DNA from 3 places in the Martelella sp. K41-7 genome. Region 3 is predicted to be linked to each of the others. Evidence: riboswitches for the same ligand, from Rfam matches in the RefSeq annotation. Region 3 holds a riboswitch; each other region holds the start of a gene.

Region 1 (4,053 bases), 460 kb from region 3:
ATGATAAAAGCCGAAACGTATGGTCAAGGTGGCAAGGCCGATCACCACCAGCACAAGGCCGAAGAGCTTCATGTTCCGATCTCCCTGAGGCTTGATAGCGCATTCTCGAGATCGATCTCTCGGGGCAGCCTGACGCCGCCCGTCATTAAAACTATACAAAAGACCGAAACGCGAAAGACGGCCACCAGCCGCCTTTCGGTATTTACGTATCTTCTATTTTGCTTTTGTGGCGATTTGAGGCCGAGGCTTTGTTATTCGCGCTGAAGCGAAACCGATATTTCGGACACCGCCGGCGCTGTGTCGATCAGCCCGTTTTCAGCCATGAAGGCCCCGAAGCGCTGGTAGCGGCCGGCATCGAAGGCCGCCGGGCTCTTGGCAAAGCGGGCGACAGTATCGGCGAAGGCCTGACGGTTCAGCTCATCATCGAGATCGGGATAGGCCTCTGCAAAAAGCCCCCATGCCTGTTGCGGGTGATTGGTGATGAAGATCGTCGCCCGTTCAACCGCGTCGAGAAAGCGTGGAAGGCGATCATCATCGAGAAGCGCGCCGCGGGTCACAAAGATCAACTCGTCATAGACCGGAACGCCGTTTTCCTCCGGGAAAAAGCGCGTCCCTCCTCACCTTCAATTGCCATCTGGGTCAGCTCGAAATTGCGAAACGCGCCGATTGTGGCGTCGACCTGACCGGAGAGAAGCGATTGGGTGAGCGCGAAATTGACGTTGACCAGTGTAATGTCATCCCGCGACAGTCCGGAGCTTTCAAGCATGGCGGAGACGACAGCTTCCTCGATCCCGGCAACGGAAAAGCCGATCTTCCTGCCCTTCAAATCAGACAGCGACTTTACCGGCCCGTCCGCCATCACTGTCAGCGTATTGAGCGGAGTGGACACCAGCGTGCCGAAACGCTTGATTTCGACGCCGGCGGCGTGGTCGAGATAGAGGTTCGGTTGATAATGAACGCCGATATCGGCACGGCCAGAAGCGACCATGCGCGGAACCATGGAAGGATCAGCCGGCGGCACGAGCTCCACATCGAGGCCTTCCTCTTCGAAGTATCCCTGCTGTTGCGCGATCACCATCGGTGCGTGATCGGGGTTCACATACCATTCGAGGATGACACTGAGTTTGTCGTTGGCGGCGGCAAGGCCGGGCAACATCGTCAGCGCCGCGGCAAGCGCGAGTTTCTTGAGCATTCTTTCCTCCGTGGAAAAAGTGTGCGGCCGTCTAGTGGTTTGGCGACCAGCGGGTGAAAAACGGGGCGGCGAGATCCACCGCCTTGCGAAACAGCACGGCCTCCACGGCCAGGATGAACATGGCAGCAAAGACAGTATCGGCCTGCATCCGGGCATTGGCCTGCACCATAACGAAGCCGAGACCACCGGCAGCGCCGACCCATTCGCCGACGACGGCGCCAAGCGGGGCAAGCGGAGCTGCTATACGAAGGCCGGAAAAAGCTGCGGCATGGCCAGAGGAAGCCTGATGAGAACGAGAAGTTGCCAGTGGCTGGCGCCATCGAGGCGGGCAGCCTTGACGATGGCGCTGTCGGTGCGGGCAAGCCCATCGGCGAAATTGGAAGCGACCGGGAAGAACACGATGATCGTCGTCATCACGATCTTGGAGGTGATGCCGAAGCCAAACCAGAGCACCAGCATGGGTGCGATGACGAAAACGGGAAAGGACTGCAGCACCACCAGCGCGGGCCAGACCAGCCGACCCAAGCGGGGAAAGCCCGCCAGCAGAAAGGCAGCACCGGCACCGAACAGCGCACCGACGGCAAAACCTGCAATGATCTCGCGCAGCGTGACGAGCGCTTCAGAAAACAGATAGGCATGGCCGGTCCACAGCTTTATGGCCACGGAAAGCGGGGCTGGCAGGATATAGCGCGGCAGCGCAAACACCGTGACCACCGCCTGCCAGACAAGGACAAGTGCACAAACCATCAGACAAAATTTGAAAACTGCAGACAGGCCTTGCTTCAAGTCCCCTCTCCCCGGCGTGGCCGGGCAGCGGACGTATCAAAACAGGCAGATTTTCTGGGCGTGTCGCTCAATACCAAACTCCGTTCCTACGCCGGCATGACCCGGATCAGGTTCAAGGGTTCGGCACGAAGCCATCTCAGCATCTTGGTCACAAGATCGCACCCCTCGGATGGCTTATCTATGCCTGCGCGGAGCGCCATGGTCAAGAGTGCAGGCACAATCCATGGTTGCCGAATCTGTGTCTGGATTGACTTCCCCGCCATTTTTCACCTTCAAGTTGTCGGGAAACAATGGCGATACGGATGATTTTCAGTTAGCGTTCATAAAATCACACTAAACGGTCAGTGGAAGATAACTGACCGGCGCGCCGAAAAACCGGCCGCCCCGACAATGCGGAGGAAACAATGCTTATCGCCATCGTCATCGTGGCGGCGCTTTTCGGCATGCTCTTTGGTTTCGACCAGGGCGTGATTTCCGGCGCCTTGCCGTTCATCAAACAGGATTTCACCATTACCCCCTTCATGGAGGGCGTGATCACCTCTGCCGTGCCGCTCGGCGCTGTCGCGGGCACCATCTTGGCGATGGTGACCACCGACCGCTACGGCCGAAAGCCGATGCTGATTCTCGGCGCAGTGATCTTTCTGTTCGGCTCGCTGTTTTCCGCGTTCGCCTTCAACCAGTATGTGCTGACACTGGCACGCCTTGTGATCGGCGTCGGCATCGGCGCATCTGCGATGACCGCTCCGATGTTTCTCGCGGAAGTCGCTCCGGCGCGTATTCGCGGCACGATCGTCTCGGCCTTCCAACTGATGATCACCATCGGCATCATGGTTTCCTATATGTCGGATGCGGCCTTTGGCGGCACCGGCGACTGGCGCTGGATGATCGGTGTCGGCGTGTTTCCGTCGATCATCGCCCTTGTCGGCATCCTGCTGTCGCCGGAAACGCCGCGCTGGCTGACGCTGAATTCGAACGCCGACAAGGCGCGCGACATCATCACGAAGCTGCAGCCTGAGGCGAGCGAAGAAGACGTCGACAAGATCATTACCGAGATCAAGGAAAGCGCCAAGGACGAGGAAGCCACTCCCGCCTGGAACACCTTCCTGAAGAAGGGCATCCTGCCGATCACCAGTTTCGCGATGATCGTGTTCGTGCTTCAGCAACTCTCGGGCATCAACGCGATCATCTATTACGCACCCGAAATCTTCAAGAACGCGGGCTTTTCCGGCACCACGACACAGCTTCTGGCAACGGTCGGCATCGGCGTCGTCAATGTGGCGCTGACCATCGTCGCCATGTATCTGGTGGAATCGATCGGACGACGCAAACTACTGATTTTTGGCTTCGTCGGCACCTCCGCCTCGATGGCGCTGGTCACCGTCGCGACCATGATGGACGTTGCCGCAACGCCTTATCTGGCATTGATCGGGATTTTCACCTTCATCGGCTTTTTCGCCGTCAGCCTCGGTCCGTTGCCCTGGCTCTACATGGCGGAGCTGTTTCCGCTTCGGCTGCGCCCGCGCGGCATGGCGCTGGCGTCTATTGCCAACTGGTTCTTCAACTTCGTCGTTGCCCTGCTGTTTCCTGAGCTTCTCGCAGGCATCGGGATCGTCGGAACCTTCGCGATCTTCACCACCTTCTGCGTGATCGGTGTTTTCTATGCGATTGCGGTGGCACCGGAGACCAAGGGCATCACGCTTGAGGAAATCGAGCAGCGCACTTTTGCTGCGGGCTGACAGGCACGCCCTGAAAGAGATCGAACGGCCCGCCGGAGACCCTCCTGCGGGCCGTTTTGCATGCAACCGCCAAAATGCCTAAGACTAATGGCTGCATTGCCGGTAATGGACAATTTGCGCCAATCAGGCGAAAACGGCGGTGGCATTGAAGCGGGAGGAGAATTCATGCACGACCACACGGTGCGCACCCACAAATCATCGGAAAACCTGAAACGGGAAGACCAGCTTGCCTGGAAGATCGCCACGGTCGCGGCTGATCGCGTGGCCCTCGACGACGACGTTGTGGAGATGATCGGCAACCGGATCATCGACAATGCCTCCGTGGCCGCCGCCTCCATC
Region 2 (4,053 bases), 140 kb from region 3:
TGTCGCGGTCGGCCCCGCGTTTTACAGCCTGTTCCATGAAATCCTATCCCGAAAAAATCCCGCCGCCAAAATTAACAGGGATCAAACGGCATGAATATCCAATATCGCTGAACTCAGAAGTCAGTATTGCTGATGAGTGTGCTTCCGGCCGGCTGCACGATGCTTGCATACCTCCTCTAACCTTGGCCAACAGTCAATTCAGGTTCCTCGACAGTGGAAACACTGGGCGGGAGAGACCGCCCCGTCGGGTTTCCTTGCACTGACATGTATCCATAAATATTTGATATTAATCATTATTTTTGCACTAAATTACAAATGTCAAATTTGCAATTCAGATGAAAACAGGTCATATGGCGGGCCGAAATCAACGGCATGACGGGGTATGACTGGTGGCAAGTGAAGTGACTGCGGAAACCGATGCATTTCTGGCTGAGGTCTGCTGGCATTATTTCATCAATGAGATGACCCAGTCCGACGTGGCGGTGCTGATGGGCGTAACCCGGTTGCGCGTCAACCAGGCGATCAGGGCCGCGCGCGCCAGCGGATTGGTGCGCGTCGACATCCAGTCGCCGCATGTCATCCGCTTCCGCCAGCAGGAGGAGCTGAAAACCCGCTTCGGCCTTGCGGATGCCATCGTGGCGCCGGCCAATCCAGACAATCACGATGACCAGATTACCGCCGGTGCGGCTCTTGCGAACTATCTTGCTAAGGGCCTGCACGAGGAGCGCTGGCGTCTGATCGGCGTTTCCTGGGGCATGACGCTCAAAAACGCGATGACGTACCTGCCCCGGATGCAGCTCCCGAAGGTTGAAATCGTCTCGATGATCGGCGGCACGGCCCAGGGCGCACCCTTCAACGCCTTCGGCCTCACCGTAGGCGTTGCTGATCGGCTCGGTGCCCAGTATTCGCTGTTCGCAGCCCCGGTTTATCTTTCTCCCGGAACAAACAGGGAAGGCTTCCTTTCCAACCTGGTTTTCAACGCGCATCTGGAAAAGCTTGAAAAACTCGATCTGGCCGTGCTGGCTGCAGGCGACCTTTCCGACAAATCCGTGCTGATGACCACGGCCCTGCCTGCCAATGTCACATCGGCAGAACTTTCCGAAAAAGGCGCGGTCGGCGATATCGTCGGCTATTTCATTGATCGCGACGGCCGGGAAATCGACCATGTTGTGAACCGTTGCGCCGTCAGCATCGGGCTCGAAGCGCTTGAAAATGTTCCGGAACGAGTGCTTGCTGCAACTGGTGTCCACAAGGTCGATGTTATTATCGCCGCAATCCATGGCGGACTTGTCACCACGCTGATTACCGACGATATCACCGCTGAACTTATTCTGGCGAGGGCCCCATGAACAAAACAGTCATCTTCGATTTCGACGGCGTGCTTGCCAACAGCGAGATCATCGCGCTTGCCGAACTCAGGACCTCGCTTGAGAAATACGGCATCGTCATCGACTGGGATACGCTGGTCGAGACTTTTCTCGGGTCCTCGATCAGGCAGATCATCGCCTTTGTCGAAGACAGGACGGGCCAGCCGATCGATCCCGATTTCCAGAAGGAATGGTATGAAAGGCTGTTTGAGCGCTATGCGCACGAACTTCAGCCGGTGGCCGGTTCCCGCGAAATGCTCGACCGGCTGGATGCCGCCGGCATCAGCTACTGCATCGCGTCCGGCGGTTCCTACAAACGACTTGGCGTCGCGCTCGACTGTATCGGCTTTGCCGACCGCTTCGAAGGCCGCGCCTTCAGCGCCGACTCGGTTGAAAACGGCAAGCCCGCGCCTGACGTCTTCCTCTACGCAGCGGAAAAGCTCGGCAAGGGCGCCGGCAATTGCGTGGTGCTCGAGGATTCGATTGCCGGTGTTATTGCCGCCGGCCGCGCGGATATGCGCGTCGTCGGTTTCGTCGGTGGCGGCCATCTGGAGGGTATCAGACCGCTCCATGCAGAGCGGCTTCTTGCTGCAGGGGCAGCCACGGTATTGGACGATCTGGCCAGCTTCGAGGTAGCAGCGTTCGGCGCTGTCTGAAGCCGGTTGACAGAGGGCCGAAAGCCCGACAAAGTCATGCAAATTCCGAGGGGAGCATCATGCGATGCTGAGATGGCAACGAGCCGGACCCTTGAACCTGATCCGGGTCATACCGGCGTAGGAACGGAAAAATCGGTCACCTCCCTTCTTTTCGTTTCCAAGCCTGATCCGGTCTCCGCAATGTCATGGAGGTCGTCATATGTCGTTGGAAATTCGCCGGATCTGCAAGAAGCCAGCTTGCGGGATGCGGCCATGAGAGCCGTCGATTATCGTCTGAACGCGCTGGTTGATGCCGGGCTCGTTGAAACCGCACCGCTGTCGGAGCTTGCCCGGCTTGCTGCCGAAAACGGTGCGACGCTGATCCAGTATCGCGACAAATACGCCAAGACCCGTCAGATGATCGAGCGGGCCATCGAGATCCGCAAGGCGCTGGCACCGACCGGCATTCCCTTTGTCGTCAACGACCGGGTTGATGTCGCCCTTGCGTCCTGCGCCGACGGCGTGCATCTGGGTGCCGACGACATGGAGCCGGAAACCGCGCGGCGGCTGCTCGGGCCGGACGCGATCATCGGCCTGACCGTCAAGAATGCCTCCGACGGCGCCAAAGCCTCATCCGCCCCGGTCAATTACGCCTGCATCGGCGGCGTCTATCAAACACTCTCCAAGATCAATCTCGATCCACCGGTCGGCATGCGCGGCTTCAGCGCGCTTCGGCGCGGTCTCAAGAGCGCGCGTCCCGACCTGCCGGTCGGCGCCATCGCCGGGATCAAGCTTGAAAACGTTGCGCAACTGATTGCCGAAGGGGCCGACGGTATCGCGGCTATTTCAGCAATTTTTCACGCGCCTGATGTCGCCGCCGCAACCCGCGACTTTCGCTGGGCCATCGACACCGCGATCGCCAACCGGCAGCAATGACAAGCACTCCGGCAACAATGCATACAAAGGCTGCCCGGCTCGCCAAGCGGCTGGAGGCGGCACTCGGGTTGATTGCCGCCGCCGTGCTGGCGGTCATGCTGGCCGTCGTGCTCACAAGTGTCGTTCTCAGATATCTGTTTCACACAGGGTTGATCGGGACGGAAGATCTCGGCATATGGCTGAATGTGGCGCTGATCGCATTGGCCGCACCGCTTGCCCTTTCCGGGCCGCTGTCGATGCGGCTTGATCTTCCCTTCAGGCCGGTTGTCGCAAAAGCGGCCCGGATCATCGCTGATGCCGTCAGTCTTTTGGCAGCGCTTGTGCTGATTTTCGGCAGCAGCCGCGTCGTGGCTCTGATCGGCGGCACATCGCCGACGCTCGGGCTTCCCGAATGGCTACGCTTTGCCGTGATCGGTGCAGGCGGCGGCCTGCTCATGATGGTCCTCATCCTTCGCCGCATCAGCGAACAGAAGGCATTATCGCTTGCAGCTTCGGCAATCCTCGCAACCGCCATCTACCTCACCTGCCTGCGCTTAACGGTAACCACCGCGCTGCCGCCGAGCGCTGCGATCGCGATTGCAGCGGCCGTCGGCCTCATAACAGCGGCACCGCTTGCCCATGCCTTTCTGGCTGCCGCAATGATCGCCATGCCGTTCGGCGGCAACCTCGCGACCGAAACGATTGTCACAACCGCCGTTTCCAGCATGTCGCATTTCCTGCTGCTTGCCATTCCGTTTTTCCTGCTGACGGGTGCGGCCCTTTCGGCCTCGGGCGCGGCAAAACAACTCGTCGCCTTTGCCGCCGCGCTTGTCGGCCACCGGCGCGGCGGGCTGGCGCAGACGGTGCTGGCCACTGGCACGCTGTTTTCCGGCGCTTCCGGCTCGTCGGTTGCCAATGCAGTGTTCTCCGCCACGACCTTTCATCCGGAACTGGTGCGCCATGGCTATCCGCCTGCCCGCGCAGGCGCAATCATCGCCGCCGCCTCGGTCCTCGATAACATCATACCGCCCTCGATTGCCTTCCTGATCCTTGCGACCGCGACCGATCTTTCGGTCGGCAAGCTGCTTGTCGGCGGGCTGTTCGCAGGCCTTTTAATGGCAGTCGCCCTCAGCATC
Region 3 (4,053 bases):
GCCGCTGCGAATATCAACGACGCGGGCCAGGCGCGTACGGTCTTCCTCGATCGAGCCCCATGTCAGCCGATAGCGGAACTCTGCCGAGCCACCCGCCTTCGCCGGAGCCTCGGGCTGCCAGAAGCAAACGATATTGTCGTTGACCTCCTTGTCGGTCGGTATTTCGACAAGCGAAATTGAACCCTTGCCCCAATTGTCGAGCGGCTCGACCAGAAGCGAAGGGCGCCGCTCATAATGGGCTTCGGCATCCTGATAGTCATCAAAGGCGCGGTGGCGCTGATAAAGACCAAAGGCGCGGGGGTCGGCCTCGGTAAAGAACGAATTCGCAAGTTTTTTGGCATTGTGCAGGCTGCGCCACAATTCCGTTCCATCGGCGCGCACGATCTTCAGCCCTTCGCTGTCATGAACGCGTTCCCGGTAGTCATCGAAGGCGTGATGGTTGGCCGGACCGAACAGGAACATCGAAGTCATCGGCGCAACGCCGAGACGGGCGATATCGTTCCGGAAGAACAATCGCGCGGTCACTTCCATGCGGGTATTCTTGCCGGGCGTGATGACGAAACGGTAGGCCCCGGTCACACTCGGGCCGTCAAGTGCTGCAAAAACCGTGATCTCCTGTGTGCTTGAACCCGGCCGGACAATATAGAAGGCCGAGAAGCGCGGAAACTCCTCTCCCTCTCCTGTGGCCGTGTTGACGGCAAGCCCCCGGGCGGACAAGCCATAGAGATTGTCCTGTCCGAGCGCACGGAAGTAGGAGGACCCGAGAAACGAGATCAGTTCGTCACTGACATCAGGGCGGTTCAAAGGATAGTTGATGCGGAACCCGGCCACTCCTGGCAGGCCTATGTTCTTGAACTGCTCCACATCAAGCGGTGCGCGATAGATGAAATCATCGGTCGAAAACACCAGTTTTTCTGCGTCGCCACCGGCAACTTCGTAGATATCGACCGGCGTCTTGAACAGCCAGCCGAGCGCAAATGCCTGTAGCTGGAAATTCGACTGGTCGCGCCATATCGCCTTGTTGGGATCATACCGGATCGCGCGATAATCATCGTAATGGAGGCTGCTGAACGGTTCGGGAATGCTCTGGGCCGGCTCCTGATAGGGTTCGCCGGCTTTAGCCCGCATCTGAGCCGTCAACTTATCGAAGGTAAAGGCGTCGGGCCGCGGTTCCTGAGCCTCGACCGCCACATTCTGGTCCGGAATCTTGCCCGGTTCCACGGCAGCTTCCTGAGCATAGGACCGGCCGCCAAGGCCGGAAATGGTCAGAGCGCCCACCGCCGTGTGCGCCAGAAAGGATCTTCTCTTCATATAAATGCCCGCCGATTAAAAAGACGTTTCCCAAAAGTTTGCATGGCAGCAAAAACGACGCCGCCTCCCGCTGCGATTGCATAAAACACGAAACGCAAGGCACCGCCAGACCCTCCGTATTTCAGGAACAGACGATTTCGAAACGGCGCAACGCCCACACTGTTCCCCTGACACGCAAAAAGACGCAAGCATCTGTGCATCACACGCCCAGCGCGCTTGCGCGCGTATGCAAAAGGGGCTGGAACGCCGCGTTGCATTCCAGCCCCAGTAAAAGGCAGCCATCCAACCAAAGAATGGCAAGATCATGGCATTTTACCGTCTTCGCACTGCAACATTCTCGAATGTCACGCAATCGGCGTCAAGATAGCGGCAGCGCCGCCAACAGCTGTCTTTCGTCAGGCAGCCTTTACAATTTCGACCAGTTCCACGGCGAAATTCAGATCTTGTCCGGCGAGCGGATGATTGGCATCGACGGTGACCTGCTCTTCTTCGACCTTGGTCACGATCAGCGGCACGGTCTCGCCTTCGGGCGTACGAGCCTGAAGCTGCATGCCGGGCTCGACCTCAACCTCGGACGGCATGGCCGAACGCGGCACGACCTGAACCTTCTGCGGGTCATGCGGCCCATAGGCTTCGGTGGAGGGCACCTGGACATCGCGGCTGTCGCCGACATTCATGCCTGCAATCTCGCGGTCAAGTCCCGGGATGATCTGTCCAGCCCCGACGGTGAATTCAAGCGGCTGGCGGCCTTCGGACGAGATCGAAAGTCGAACCATCATTCAGCGTTCCGGTATAGTGAATACGAACGGTGTCCCCGCTCTTTGCTTCTGTCATTTCGTGTGCTCCTTCCTTGAACACTGAGCGCGACAGCACAGCACCGGTCAAAGCCCGGGCCAGCGCCAGCGCGCCGTTTCTCTTTCCTGAAGCGCGGGCCCGATAGCCGGGCGCGCCACAGAGGATTGAGCCGACACACTTTCCTGCATGACGACTGGCGGGCACATCCAGAGATCCGGATGTGCCTCTTACCTAGTGGCTTTCACCTGTATTTTCAAATCAGGGACCGGCTCTTGAATTCCCGATAAGCCCGGGATAGGTGTTGAAGTGCTCTAACGGGGTGCGGAAAACGCCAATGCGTCGTCCGCTGAGAGGCAAGACCAACCCGAAGAACCTGATCCGGCTAACACCGGCGGAGGGATTAGACGCGTGGACGACCCGACGCCCTTTTCCCTTGTTGATTGAGACCGCACCAAGGAGGCGTCATGCCCGGTTATCATCTTCCGATTTCGATTGCAGCGCTGGCTGTGCTGGCCGCAGGCGGCGCGCAGGCCGAAGACAGCAAGGTGCTGACCATCTACACCTATGAAAGCTTCAACACCGAATGGGGCCCGGGTCCGCTGGTCAGCCAGGCTTTCGAGGCCGAATGCGACTGCACCGTCAAATTTGTCGGCGCGGAAGACGGCGTCGCCCTTCTCAACCGGCTGAAACTTGAGGGCCAGTCAAGCCCGGCCGACATTGTGCTCGGGCTCGACAACAATCTGATCCACGAAGCGAAACAGACGGGTCTTTTTGTCGCACCCGGCATTTCCACCGAAAATCTCGACATTCCAGGCGGGTTTGAAGACGACGTGTTCGTGCCCTTCGACTACGGCTATTTCGACATCGTCTATGACAGCGAGAGTATTTCCTCACCGCCGAAAACGCTTGATGAACTGATCAACGGACCGAAAGACGAAAAGATTGTGATCGAGGATCCGCGCACATCGACGCCGGGCCTCGGCATGCTGTTGTGGATGAAGGCGGTTTATGGCGACGCGGCTGCGGAGAAGTGGGAAGTGCTTTCCGACCGTATCCTGACGGTCGCGCCCGGCTGGTCGGAAGCCTACGGCCTGTTCACCAGCGGCGAGGCGCCGATGGTGCTGTCCTACACAACCTCTCCGGCCTATCACCAGATCGCCGAGGAGACAGAGCGCTACAAGGCCATTGATTTCGAAGACGGGCTCTATATCCAGATCGAGGTCGCCGGCATGACGGAGATGGCGGACGACCCGGCGCTTGCAAAATCCTTCCTCGCATTCATACTCACCCCCGGTTTTCAGGATGCGATCCCGACCCACAACTGGATGATGCCGGTTGCCGCCACCTCCGAGCCGCTGCCGGACGCCTTTCTGAACGCGGTAACGCCGGACAAGACGCTGCAGTTTGCCCCTGATGTCGTGGCCGAGAACCGGCGGGCCTGGATTGATGAGTGGCTGAACGCCATGAGCGCGCGGTGAGCGCCTCGGGAAAACGATCTTGTATTTGACCACGGCAGAGTTCCGCCGGAGCTTTTACGCCGGCATCCTTTCGTTGGCCGCCGTCATCGGCTTCATCGCCGTTGCGGTTTTCGCGCTGTCCGGTTTCGGCCGGCTTGCCGATGCCGCGCATGTTTTGAACGAGCCCTATGTCTGGCGCATCCTGCGCTTCACGCTCTACCAGGCATTTCTGTCCACATTGTTTTCTGTGGTTTTCGCCATACCCGTGGCACTCGCCATGGCACGGCGGCCGCATTTTCCCGGCCGGATCTGGATCGTCAGGCTGATGGCCGTACCGCTCGGACTTCCGGTGCTGATCGGCGCGCTCGGCATTATCGGCATCTGGGGACGTCAGGGCCTGTTCAACGATACGCTGGCTTTGGCAGAACTCGGCCGCCCGCTGCAGATCTACGGGCTGCAGGGCATCTTGATTGCGCATGTCTATTTCAAC

What was found. Region 3 has a riboswitch for thiamine pyrophosphate ahead of thiB (thiamine ABC transporter substrate binding subunit). Riboswitches for the same ligand answer to the same signal wherever they lie in the genome.
Region 1: it holds a riboswitch for thiamine pyrophosphate, as region 3 does, so the genes downstream of both, AC0L7L_RS16460 (ABC transporter permease) here and thiB (thiamine ABC transporter substrate binding subunit) in region 3, are expected to answer to the same signal.
Region 2: it holds a riboswitch for thiamine pyrophosphate, as region 3 does, so the genes downstream of both, thiE (thiamine phosphate synthase) here and thiB (thiamine ABC transporter substrate binding subunit) in region 3, are expected to answer to the same signal.

What each region holds. Positions count from the first base shown of each region.
Region 1 covers NZ_CM147867.1:3,447,643-3,451,695, forward strand. Annotated here, with positions in the region: gene AC0L7L_RS16450 (hypothetical protein) at 1-72, opposite strand, end outside; partial or broken gene AC0L7L_RS16455 (ABC transporter substrate-binding protein) at 252-1,192, opposite strand; partial or broken gene AC0L7L_RS16460 (ABC transporter permease) at 1,224-1,939, opposite strand; TPP riboswitch at 2,045-2,154, opposite strand; gene AC0L7L_RS16465 (sugar porter family MFS transporter) at 2,383-3,714, shown strand; gene AC0L7L_RS16470 (MmgE/PrpD family protein) at 3,880-4,053, shown strand, end outside.
Region 2 covers NZ_CM147867.1:4,046,642-4,050,694, reverse strand. Annotated here, with positions in the region: gene AC0L7L_RS19270 (MFS transporter) at 1-37, opposite strand, end outside; gene AC0L7L_RS19265 (sugar-binding transcriptional regulator) at 390-1,349, shown strand; gene AC0L7L_RS19260 (HAD family hydrolase) at 1,346-2,023, shown strand; TPP riboswitch at 2,062-2,164, shown strand; gene thiE (thiamine phosphate synthase) at 2,276-2,938, shown strand; gene AC0L7L_RS19250 (TRAP transporter large permease subunit) at 2,935-4,053, shown strand, end outside.
Region 3 covers NZ_CM147867.1:3,909,002-3,913,054, reverse strand. Annotated here, with positions in the region: gene AC0L7L_RS18575 (OpgD/OpgG family glucan biosynthesis protein) at 1-1,311, opposite strand, end outside; partial or broken gene AC0L7L_RS18570 (FKBP-type peptidyl-prolyl cis-trans isomerase) at 1,707-2,145, opposite strand; TPP riboswitch at 2,412-2,523, shown strand; gene thiB (thiamine ABC transporter substrate binding subunit) at 2,571-3,584, shown strand; gene thiP (thiamine/thiamine pyrophosphate ABC transporter permease) at 3,604-4,053, shown strand, end outside.